DNA from 3 places in the Paenibacillus sp. ACRSA genome. Region 1 is predicted to be linked to each of the others. Evidence: riboswitches for the same ligand, from Rfam matches in the RefSeq annotation. Region 1 holds a riboswitch; each other region holds the start of a gene.
The links. Region 1 has a riboswitch for thiamine pyrophosphate ahead of MH215_RS19870 (ABC transporter substrate-binding protein). Riboswitches for the same ligand answer to the same signal wherever they lie in the genome.

Region 1 (4,057 bases):
TTCACCCACACGGCGTAGCTCTACATTGTCCGCATCCGAAGTACCTACAGGTGTGTCTGGCGATACAACATTGGGTACGAGCCATTGCATACGCGTAACTTCTGCTTGGATCGCTTCAAGCTTAACTTTGAGCTGTTCCAACTGCTCATTCCGTTGTTTTACCTCGTTACGCAGCCCCTCTGCCTGCTCACGCTGACCTGCTTGCATCATTCTGCCAATATCCGCCGACAACGCGTTACGCACCCTGCGACCTTCTTCGGTTTCCTGCAATAACGCTCTGCGTTCCTCGTCTCGCTCTAACAGTTCTTGAATGTTAATATTGATTTTCTTTCCATTTGCCGCCGCTTGCACCTCTTCTGCATGCGCTCTGATCCACTTCATTTCAAGCATGGTCACCGTCTCCTTTGGCTGTAAAAATACAAAGAGCGCCCTCATCCCTTGGGACGAGGAGCGCTCTGCTCGCGGTGCCACCCAACTTGCCGAAACAGTTCGTTCACTGCTCCAGCCGCTTGGTCCGCGATAACGGGCGGTTCCGGTTAACTTGGGGAAATATCGCTCCCCTGGCGAAAACACCTCCGAGTTGGATGCTCTTCAACGGCATGTTCCGATCTGTAATTGTTGTTTATCAGTATATACAAAAGTATCGTTTAAATGCAAGTGATAAAGAAGGATAACGATTTTATATTCAGTCATACTTATAAACCACATTATTATCCCGATCTATACCCTGAACGGATGTCTCGATCATCTTCTCATCTGTTGTTACATCCAGAAATGTCTTGCGATCATCAATTGACATGCCGTGCATTGTGACGTTCGAGTATCGAATTCGACCAGTTTCTTCACCACCTGTTAATATTCTTGATGGCAAAAATATTAACACTTTTCTCCTCTATTTTCCAATTAAGCTTCTGTATTAACAAAGGGAGCCACATTCCCTTTAGCTTTTAGGAATTTACCGAATATATATCGAACGAGCGGCCCAATGATAAGCAACTGTAACGGTAGCGCTAGACTAAAGTTCCGCAGTATGGTGTGAAGATACGTTTCTACGAGAGACTTTCCGTTCAATTGATTGGCAAGATACGCCGTAAGCATTCCATACATCGACATCATCAGAACCATCCCCACAACCATACATACGGAAATCGTCAAAATACCAATCACCTTATTCGATTTGTTGAATGGCAATGCAAAGGCAATTTTCTGAGCCACCGGCCCAACGATAAAGCTTTCCACCACAAAAGCTACAATAAAACATAGAACAAACTGAAATAAAATCTCTAGCGGAGACATACTCCCCATTAATCCGTTATACAGTAAATTGAAAGTCATCATAACGACTACCATTCCTGTGCACATCATCAATCCAAAATACGTATGTTCTTTCTTTGTTGTTGGCAATTCTCTCATCCTCTCTTCTACTTGGACAATTATAAAGATGAGGAATAGGGTCACATAAGTGAACACTTTGTGAACGTTGATAATATACCTTTATGTTTATATTGAAATATAGAACATTTCATCTACATAAACTCATTTTCCCTATTTGACAACCCGGATTTATACCCCTATGATACTCCTTAAAATGTAAACCATATTCACGAATCAGTTAGGAGGATTACTGTACAATGAGCTTTCAAAAACGTATCGACCACATCGGTATCGCTGTCCGTGATCTGGAGACCACGCTTCGTTTCTATACCGAAATCGTTGGGCTTGAGCTGAAAGACCGCGTTACCCATACCAATGGTGTCATCCAACTTGCTTTCCTCGGATTCAATGGCAGTGATGAAACTGAAATCGAGCTCATTCAGGGATATAGCGACAAACTTCCCTCCGAAGGAACTGTGCATCATTTTGCGATTCATGTGGAGGATCTTGATGCTGAATATCAGCGTATACGAGCGACGGAGGCCGAATTTATTGATGGAGAGATTATCACCCTACCGAACGGTTATCGTTACTTCTTCATCTATGGCCCAGAGAAGGAATGGATTGAATTCTTCCAGCGTTAAAGGTAAACGGATCTATTAATGATCCCGATTGGCGCACAGGTAGCATCTATGATAGCTTAGATCCACTTCGTAAGATCCATCATCGGATATTCCAGTTCATGACTGGACACGTTCTGCCCGCTGTCCTATAATTACACCTAGTAATACCCTTAACTTCATAGTTTCCCAGGGGAGTCGGAATTGGCCGGCTGAGAGTGTATCCCACAAGATACTAACCCTTAGACCTGATCTGGATCATGCCAGCGTAGGAATCGGAGTATATCGAATAGGCCCAGCTATATCGCTGCGCGCTACTTCTCTAACGCCTGCACGCGTCCCGGAATCCGGGGCGCTTTTTTTATGTTCTTTTGCATATCACGTTACATAAAAAAACGACATCCAGATCATAGCCGGTATAATTCTGTTGATTTATGCACGATGCTTGGATATGAAGCCAAGGAGAACCCTCGCCATTTAGGCGGACAACATGAAGGAGAGAATGAAGATGAGATGGCGTAAAACGATCGGCTTGTTGCTCCTATGCGTAACCTTGATTGCAATCACGGCTTGCGGAAGCAAGGAAGCTGGCCCTGCCCAATCTAACGGAGATACCAACACCGAGAACAATAGTGAAGGTGATAACGCAGCACTCCGGGATGTTAAAGTTGTACTGGACTGGACACCGAATACGAACCATACCGGCTTATATGCAGCGGTAGATCAAGGATTTTACGAAGCCGAGGGCTTAAACGTGGAGATCGTGCAACCTGGTGCTGGCGGCGCTGACACGATGGTCGCTTCGAATGAGGTTCCTTTTGGCGTAAGTTATCAGGAAAGTGTAACTCAGGCGCGTACCCAAGGTGTACCGCTCGTCTCGATTGCTGCCGTTATTCAACATAATACATCCGGATTTGCAGCCCCGACGGATCGGAACATTAAATCCCCTAAAGACTTCGAAGGTAAAACCTATGGAGGCTGGGGCTCCCCAGTAGAGGAAGCGGTAATGCAATCCATTATGGAGGGCGAAGGCGCTGACGTGTCCAAAGTGAAAAACATTAACATGGGTGATGCCGACTTCTTCACCGCCGTGAAACGCGATATCGATTTTGCCTGGATTTTCTATGCATGGACTGGGATTGAGGCTGAGCTTCGCGGAGAGCCGATCGACATGTTGTATGTCAAAGACTACTCCGAAGCACTCGACTATTACACACCTGTATTGGTAACAAATGAAACCACGATTGAGAACGATCCTGAACTGGTTAAAGCGTTCATGAAAGCCACGTCCGAAGGATACCAATATGCGATTGATCATCCCGAAGACGCCGCTAATATTCTGATCAAAGCCGTACCGGATCTCGATAAAGACCTTGTGCTTGCAAGCCAGAAGTGGCTTAGCCCGAAATACACAGACGATGCACCACGCTGGGGCGAACAGAAACAGGAAGTATGGCAGAACTATACGGACTGGATGTACAGCAAAAAACTGCTGGATGAACAAATCGATGTGAGCAAGGCATATACGAACGATTTCTTACCCCAATAATTATTGTTTAAGTTGAACTTTTTACACAAACGAAGAGTGCAGAACCCATCTGGAGAAGCGGAGCGCTCACCTTTATCCCCGGATTTACTCCATTTAAAATTTATTCATGAAATCCGGGGATAACAGTGATAGTAAGAGGGTACTGCAATCGGAGTGTTAAGTGTAAAGCTGATTCAACTTATACAACCCAACTCGAAAGGAGCCGTGAACTCCATGGCAAGCACATTACTCAGTATTCAAGTTATCCCGAAGACGCCAAATGGTGAGGACTCATACCCGTATGTAGATCGCGCGATTGAAGTCATTCAACAATCTGGTGTGAAATATCAGGTCAACCCTCTAGAAACAACGATGGAAGGTGAGCTGGAGGAACTGCTGGACGTTGTTCGCAAAATGCATGAAGCACTTGTGGACGCTGGTAGCCCAAGCATCATCTCCCAGATCAAAATCGCCCATAGCGGCGGTGCCGGCTTCAGCATGGATAAACTAACGGAGAAATATCGCTAATGCACGC
Region 2 (4,057 bases), 170 kb from region 1:
ATTGAACTCATAAGTTCAAAGCCGACATCGACCATTTTAACATCACTGCTATCCGAACCATCATGTTTCATGACACTACGAATGAGAGCCTCAGATAATTCTGTTCCTGAGTAACCAATCGTTTTGCCCTTTAGATCTTTGGGAGAAGTTATGTTCTTCTCTGCTAAAGAAATGATGGCATTTAGCGGAGACTGCACAACCGCACCGATTGATTTGACAGGCACGTTCTGATTCGCTCTTGTGATGATGACATCCTGTTGATAATACAAGCCAATATCTGCTTTTCCAGCTGCTACAAGTGAAATTGCATCATTGCTGTTAGACGGGAATTGCAGGTTTACCTTCAATCCTTCTTGCTCGAAGTACCCTTTATCTATCGCTACATAGAGAAACGCATGCAAGGCGTTTGGATACCAATCCAGCACCACATTAACTTCTTGTAATTTCTGTGTAGATGAGCTAGTCGTAGATGAAGATGTATTCTGATTAGTACATGCGCTAAACACGAGTAAGATCAGTATCATTGTAAGAATGGCTCTTGTTTTTCTCATGAATTTCTTTCCTCCATATCTATTTATGACTCCCCACGCCAGCGAACGAAACGACACTCTAACAGTGTGATTACGGCAACCGAACCCATAGCAACAACGGATAACAATACAATGGGTGCAAACACTCCCGCACCGTCAAGCTGCGTCATCATTCGACGCGAAAAATATCCCAGCCCACTCTGTGCACCCAGCCATTCTCCAATCGCTGCCCCAATGACACTAATCGGAATTGCCATTTTGATAGCTGAGAAGAAATAAGGCAGTGCATAAGGGATTTTGAGTTTCAGGAAAATTTCCCACGGAGTGGCACCATATGTAATTAGAAGCTTCTTCATATCCATACGGGTACTGCGTAAACCATCGTATACCGTAATTGTAATTGGGAAAAAGGTTATTAAAACGGACACGAGTACCTTGCTCCATATGCCATACCCAAACCATAGAACAAATAGTGGAGCAATGGCCGTGGTCGGGATCGTCTGTGAACCTACAACGATGGGATATAGACACTTACGCATCAACACACTTACGTCCATAAGGATCGCTAGTGCAACGCCTAATACGATGGATAATACAAGACCAATGCTCGTAATTAGCAAAGTCGCGGGCAAATGAACGGTAAATAAGGGTTCGCGAAGCTCCCACATTTTTTCAAATATTTGAACCGGGCTAGGCAAAATATAAGCAGCGTTCAAATTCATTGCTCCCAGTTGCCAGACCATCAGCAGAGCAAATAGAACGATTAGGGCAGGAAGATTATGAGTGTAAGATGATTTTTTCATAAGATTACATTCGTCCTTAACGATTGAATCAGTTCGTTACGCAATGCAGATATTTCTGGTGAAGCAAGAGATTCTCTTGAATGGTGGTACCCGTTAGGTATATCAATCGTTGTTAAATGGTTTATCGGGGCACTCGTCACAGCTAGTATTCTTTGCGAAAGAAATAAGGCTTCGTCCACGTTATGAGTAATAAAGATAATTGTTTTCTTGTGCTGTTCCCACTGATCAAGCAACCACTCTTGCATTGTAATGCCGGTTAGAAAATCCAGCGCAGAGAACGGCTCATCCAGCAATAACAAATCGGATCCCGTGAGCATTGTACGGGCAAATGCAGCTCGTTGGCGCATGCCGCCTGAAAGTTCGTGAGGCATCTTGTTATGACAATGATCTAAGCCTACATTATGAAGTGCGTCAGCAATAAGCTCCTTGCACTCAGCCTTGGTGTAACCTCCGATAATCTCCAAAGGCAATCCAAGATTCTCTCCTACTGTTCTCCAAGGGAACAACAGGTCTTTTTGTGGCATATAGCCGCAGTAATGCTTTTTTTCCCCGATCGGAGCCCCATCAATCCGTATTGAACCAGATTTTGGCCTAAGTAGGCCGTTAATGAGATGGAAAATCGTGCTTTTACCACAGCCCGAGGCGCCAACAATACTGTGAAATGATCCTGCCTCAATTGTAAAAGACAGGTTGTCTATTATGTCTATAGGTTCAGCATCATATTGATAGGACACATTCTGAAACGTCAGTGAACTCAAGACTCCAGCCTCCAGGACATCTCCCAAAAATCAAGCTCAAAGCGACTGCACATCACGAAAATATCCTCCATCCGTTGATATGCTTCCTCGCTACAGCCCTCTAATAGCTTGTCCGTTAATTCAACTAATGCCTGATTGCTGCTATGGTATTCAGGGGAAGCATAACCTGTGATCCATTCCCCGTAGAAAGCATGATCAGCTGCACCTGGCGCTTGAGCAAGCACTTGACCAATTTCAGCGTAGCTCCATGAGCAAGCCAGGATGGATACGAGCACTTCTGCTATGCCACCTGCATGTGAAACAGCGAGCATATAGTTAGTGTAGGCTACATTTTTCAGTGAAGGTTTCACCTGAAAAACTTGATCTTCCGTGATTCCTAACCGCTCCATATAAGAACGATGGATTTTCATTTCACCATTCAGAATGTTATCAACACTTTTGCTTAAAAGCTGCATGACTTTGGGATCCTTCGACTTGACGATGCCTAGCGCAAATACACGGGCGTAATCGTACAGGTATAAGTAATCTTGGAGCAAATAGTATCGAAATTGTTCAATTGTTAAGGAGCCATCTCCAATCCCTTTCACAAAGGGATGCTCGTGACATTCCTTCCACACAGGCTGTGCTGCCTTATATAATCGCTCTGATATAGTCAACATTTGTTCCTCCAATTCGTAATGTAATTCCCCTTTTTCCAACAACAAAAAAAGCGAAACATCCATAGGACGTTTCGCAGATAAATAAACTATAGTTTGGAATGCCCACGGGCAACCCAAATAACAGCATTTCATCGTTGCATTCCTACGTTGGCATTATCCAAATCAGGTAAGGTCGGTTTTACACCCTCTCAGCCGGTTAAGGCTCCCTCGCAAACGGTTATATGTAATTATTATGTTTCTTAAACCACTGAAAACAAATTATCTAACTATTCGATCAGTATATCAATGGCTATATACATCGTCAAGGCGCTTTGCAGTAACTCTTTATAGATGTCTTACTTTTCATGTCGATCCGTTACGTATAGAGAATCTTTTTTTCGGAACCTGATGGATTTTTGAGAGATTAGAAATTCCCCAGCGATTGACGAAATCTGTATCTGGACGTACATACTTGAAGCCTAACCAATTTTATAGATCGGCTAGGCTTCATATGTTTTATTGGATTTCAAATCGTAATAGAATCTGACTTAGAAGTTAACATCTACGCCATAATAGGCGGATTCATACAATTTTCTCATTTGTTCAGCAGACGTTTCTCGTGGATTTGTCCCTGTACATGGATCTTTCATTGCATTGTCTGCCATGGCTTCTACATGATTCCGGAATACGTCTTCTTCAATCCCGAATTCTTGTAATGTAGCAGGAAGTCCCATATCACGGTTAACTTTACGCACCCACTCCACTAAAGAATCCGTTAGTTCCTGGGCATTATTCCCCTTCAAATTCAATCGAGTTGCAAGGTTAGCATAACGATCTTCTACGACTTTCCGGTTAAACTGGATTACATAGGGCAAGTAGATTGCATTCGCTAATCCGTGAGGGATATTGAAGATCGGACCACTCTTATGTGCCAGACTGTGTACATTCCCTAAGACTGCATTAGCAAAGGACATACCGGCCATAGCTTGAGCGTAATGAACTTCCTCCCTGGAAGCCAGATCGCCTTGAAAGGAAGCAAGCAAGTGATCCTTCAGTGCTTCAGCTGCTTCAATCGCGAGTGCATCCGTAAAAATCGTACGTGGTTTAGCCACATACGCTTCAATGCTATGCGTCACTGCATCCATACCACTGTAAGCAATCATATGTTGCGGCATATGAGTAACTAAAACAGGATCAATAATCGCGATATCTGGAGTTAACCCAAAGTCCGCCAAAGGATATTTAATCCCTGTTTGTTCGTCCGTAATGACAGAAAGGTTTGAGATTTCTGCTGCGGTTCCACTGGTTGTCGGTATGCCAATGAATCT
Region 3 (4,057 bases), on a different contig from region 1:
AACGTATCCTGATCCTACCAAATAAGGAATGTAACGAGAATAATCATTAGATGATATGTCTTGGTATTCGCCTTGGAGCCTCCCTTATCAGCACATTTTGTACGCTGGGTTATCCGAGCAGTATGCTATTCTGAACTTCATATATGCTCTATTTAGGGCAGATGAACACATGAATATTGTGCAAAAACAGCAAAAAATCACGCCATCTGTAACCAGATAACGTGATCTCAATTGAATATTTGTTATGTCTAACGATGCTAACTATGCTCCAAACCGCTGGCGATACCCACATTTGCGGCACAACTCTTCAACAGCTTCCCGCTTGGAAAATCCATATACTAAATTGTTGGCTCGTTCCCCATCAACGATCTCTGAGAAGGACTTCTCATGTACGTTGCCTAAGTTAATTACACCTTCGCCATCCAGGCAACACGGTACAACCGTGCCATCCACTAATACAGCAGCCTGACTACGAAGTGCGTGACAGAAGCCTTTGCCGTCATCCTCTGGTGCATCCAAGCTTGGCCACTGGAATTCATGATCTTGATTGAGGTATACATTCGGAGCGATTTTGACACCGCTACCTGGTAAAACCTTTTCTTCGATCCGAAAATCCAAGTCAAACTCTCGCTCCAATACTTCAAGCGTTTCCCGGTTTCGGTTCATCTGAGCATTCGTGAAGTTATCTTGTGTCAGGTTCCATAGTCGGAATGAAATAATAACATTATGTTTCACCGCTTCACGAACAAAGGTCAATATGTTATTCAAATATCCTTCACGGTCTGTCGAGCCTTCATGTCCGTCGAAGCTGTGCAAGGAAAAGTTCATCTGACGTAACGCTGGCTTGCCTAGCAGCTTATGTTGTGTCTTGGGCAGCAGCGTACCATTGGTCGTAATATTAACCTTGAACCCTTTCTCGTGTGCAGAATCCAGCAGCAGATCGATTTTGGGATGCAGTAACGGCTCACCTTTGACGTGAAGATATATGTGTTTGGTATGTGGCTTAATCTGATCCAGTATATTATTAAAGACGTCAGGGTCAATGAAATTTTTGGCACGCTTGGTCTGCGGACAGAAGCTGCACGCCAAGTTACAGATGCTTGTAATTTCGATGTAGACTTTCTTGAATGTTTTCAACTCGGATCCCCATTCTTCTCCGGAGGGAGAGCGTCCCACCTTCATTTCGTGATATAACGATAACACTTTCACTAGTGCGCGATCAAAGTGTTCTTTTGGAACAACCTCTATTATATCGGGTTAGGAAGTAGGGAACAACAACGTTTCAAATCAGATTCCTGCTGCTCGGCCAAAGCAAACATCTGGCACATCCCTTCTTTACATCTGACTTGCATGTGATATATGCTGGAGCTATAAATACCTGTTCAAAAAGTACGGTTTTCAGTACCAAGAAGATGGGATGAAGCTAGAAATGGAGTAGCGGAGCGTAGATATAGCTACGTGAGCAACTACATTGTTTCCGAAGGAAACAAACTTCGTAAGCATCCCACTTATTTCGGCTGAATCCCATATTCGATGCTGATGATGCTAATGGCATCATTCGTAATCAAAATTGGACTTTTGGAACAACCTCTTATAACTGAATATAGCAATGCACTGGGGGAGCCTAACGGCTGAGACGAATGAACTTTCGGACCCTTTGAACCTGATCTGGATCATACCAGCGGAGGGAAGTGGAGCGGCCTTTCAATAAACATAATGCGTTTCATCATACAGAATATGGATGATGAAAACCAATTGCGAATTGAATCTACAGCCCCACTCATTTCTCCGGAAATGGGCGGGGCTTTTTGCATTTTTAGGATAAAAAATGAGTCATCGCAGGTCAGAATATAGCATATCTCAGGCGCTTGGCCTACATGTAATTCTGGGAAATGCTAGTAAGTTATGAAAATGAATTTAAGGAGGAACACAGATGTCTTACTTGGAACGTATACGCACTCAGAATCCGTTAGTGCACAATATCACCAACATTGTAGTAGCTCCCTTTGTAGCCAATGGCTTGCTTGCACTTGGAGCATCACCTTTTATGGCTTATGCACACGAGGAGGTTGCCGATGTTGCGAAAATGTCCGGCGCGGTCGTCCTCAACATTGGCACACTTAATAAAGATGTTGTGCAGTCCATCCTGCTCGCTGGTATATCTGCCAACACCCATCAAGTGCCTGTCGTGCTTGATCCTGTTGGTGCTGGTGCGACATCCTATCGCTCTGAGCAGGTGCAAATGCTCGTTCGTGAGCTACGTCTCACGATCTTGCGTGGCAATGTGGCAGAAGTCGCTAATGTAATTGGTGAGCATTGGAATAGCAAAGGTGTAGATGCTGGACAAGGTGAAGGAGATCGTATCGGAATAGCCGAGCGGGCAGCTCAACAGTTAAACTGTATCGTTGTGATCACAGGTCGCGAAGATGTCATTACGAATGGACATCAGACCTATCTGGTAAGTAACGGTCATGTCTTCTTAACTCAGGTCACAGGTGCGGGATGTCTGCTCAGTGCTGTGATTGGTGCATTTGCAGCTGTGGCAACTGATGACAAGGAGCTTCTGGATAGCGTTGTAGAAGCCCTCGCCTTCTACGGCGTTGCCGCTGAGATTGCTGCAGATCGTACGGAGAGCCAGGGCCCCGGCAGTTTCCAGATCGAGCTGTTGAACCAACTCGACCATGTATCCCCGTTGGAACTACAGCAGCGTGCTCTTATTCGCCACAGCAATGGAGGTGGAGATACACCATGCGTATAGCTCAGGCTCTAACGATTGCTGGATCAGATAATGGCGGCGGCGCTGGGATTCAAGCCGATCTCAAAACCTTTCAGGAACTTGATGTATACGGCATGACCGTGATCACTGCCATTGCGGCGCAGAACACGACGGGCGTTCAAGGTGTGTTTCCCATTTCGTATGAAGGCATAGCCCAACAGCTCGATTCGACCGGCGCTGATTTCAAGCCAAATGCAGTAAAAACAGGCATGCTCTACAGTACAGAAATTATTCAATTGGTTGCCGAGAAATGGCGCCATTATGAATGGTCTAATCTGGTCATCGATCCCGTTATGGTAGCTCAGGGCGGTGCCCCGCTGCTTCAGCAACAGGCTATTCAGACACTGATTACGGAGCTGATCCCGCATGCACAGATCACCACGCCAAACATCCCTGAAGCTGAACTGTTAACAGGCATGGCCATTCGAAATTTAAGTGATCGGGAAGAGGCAGCCCGACGTCTTGTGCAGATGGGTTCCACGTATGCCCTGATCAAGGGCGGCCATGATACGGGTGGTATGATTATCGATGTACTCTATGATGGGCAGTCTTTTCACTATCTAGAGAATATTCGTATCGTGACTCCTCATACCCACGGAACGGGCTGTACCTATTCAGCTGCCATTACAGCTGAACTAGCGAAGGGTTCATCCGTTCTGGCTGCCGTTACGACTGCGCGAGCATTTATTCAGGCAGCCATAGAAGATGAGCTCGGCATTGGAGCTGGACATGGGCCGACGAATCATTTTGCGTATCAGCGCAGGCAGCGAGGTGAGCAGTGATGCATGAGCTGAATGCAGACGCGGTGCGACGCGCAATGCAGGTGTATTTGGTGATGGGCAGCGTGAATACCACGCAAGACCCTGTGGAGGTGCTGCGCCAGGCGATTGCTGGCGGCATTACGCTGTTCCAGTTCCGGGAAAAAGGAACTGGTGCCCTGATTGGCGAAGCCCGCCTGGCTCTGGCATGGCAGCTTCGCGAGGTGTGCAGCCAGCACGGGATTCCGTTCATCGTGAACGATGATGTGGAGCTGGCTGTAGCTGTGGAGGCCGACGGCGTACATGTCGGCCAAGACGATGCGGACGCGGCGCTGGTACGCGCCCGCATTGGAGCTGGGCGGATGCTTGGCGTATCCGCCCACTCCGTGGAGGAAGCCCGCCGTGCGGTGCAGGCGGGCGCCGACTATCTTGGCGTCGGGCCAATGTACCCGACGCGCTCCAAAGCGGATGCCCATGCTGTGCTGGGCCCCGCAGGGGTTGCGGAACTGCGCGCCGCAGGCAT

Region 2: it holds a riboswitch for thiamine pyrophosphate, as region 1 does, so the genes downstream of both, tenA (thiaminase II) here and MH215_RS19870 (ABC transporter substrate-binding protein) in region 1, are expected to answer to the same signal.
Region 3: it holds a riboswitch for thiamine pyrophosphate, as region 1 does, so the genes downstream of both, thiM (hydroxyethylthiazole kinase) here and MH215_RS19870 (ABC transporter substrate-binding protein) in region 1, are expected to answer to the same signal.

The regions. Positions count from the first base shown of each region.
Region 1 is NZ_JAKRNP010000007.1:104,546-108,602, reverse strand. It holds gene serS (serine--tRNA ligase) at 1-390, opposite strand, end outside; gene MH215_RS19885 (S1 domain-containing protein) at 686-871, opposite strand; gene MH215_RS19880 (DUF2798 domain-containing protein) at 904-1,404, opposite strand; gene MH215_RS19875 (VOC family protein) at 1,632-2,018, shown strand; TPP riboswitch at 2,176-2,287, shown strand; gene MH215_RS19870 (ABC transporter substrate-binding protein) at 2,503-3,543, shown strand; gene MH215_RS19865 (thiamine-binding protein) at 3,757-4,050, shown strand; gene MH215_RS19860 (ABC transporter permease) at 4,050-4,057, shown strand, end outside.
Region 2 is NZ_JAKRNP010000007.1:277,472-281,528, reverse strand. It holds gene MH215_RS20675 (ABC transporter substrate-binding protein) at 1-551, opposite strand, end outside; gene MH215_RS20670 (ABC transporter permease) at 575-1,333, opposite strand; gene MH215_RS20665 (ABC transporter ATP-binding protein) at 1,330-2,091, opposite strand; gene tenA (thiaminase II) at 2,088-2,750, opposite strand; TPP riboswitch at 2,872-2,969, opposite strand; gene MH215_RS20655 (iron-containing alcohol dehydrogenase) at 3,278-4,057, opposite strand, start outside.
Region 3 is NZ_JAKRNP010000003.1:759,530-763,586, forward strand. It holds gene MH215_RS12875 (radical SAM/SPASM domain-containing protein) at 262-1,137, opposite strand; TPP riboswitch at 1,607-1,707, shown strand; gene thiM (hydroxyethylthiazole kinase) at 1,934-2,758, shown strand; gene thiD (bifunctional hydroxymethylpyrimidine kinase/phosphomethylpyrimidine kinase) at 2,749-3,558, shown strand; gene thiE (thiamine phosphate synthase) at 3,558-4,057, shown strand, end outside.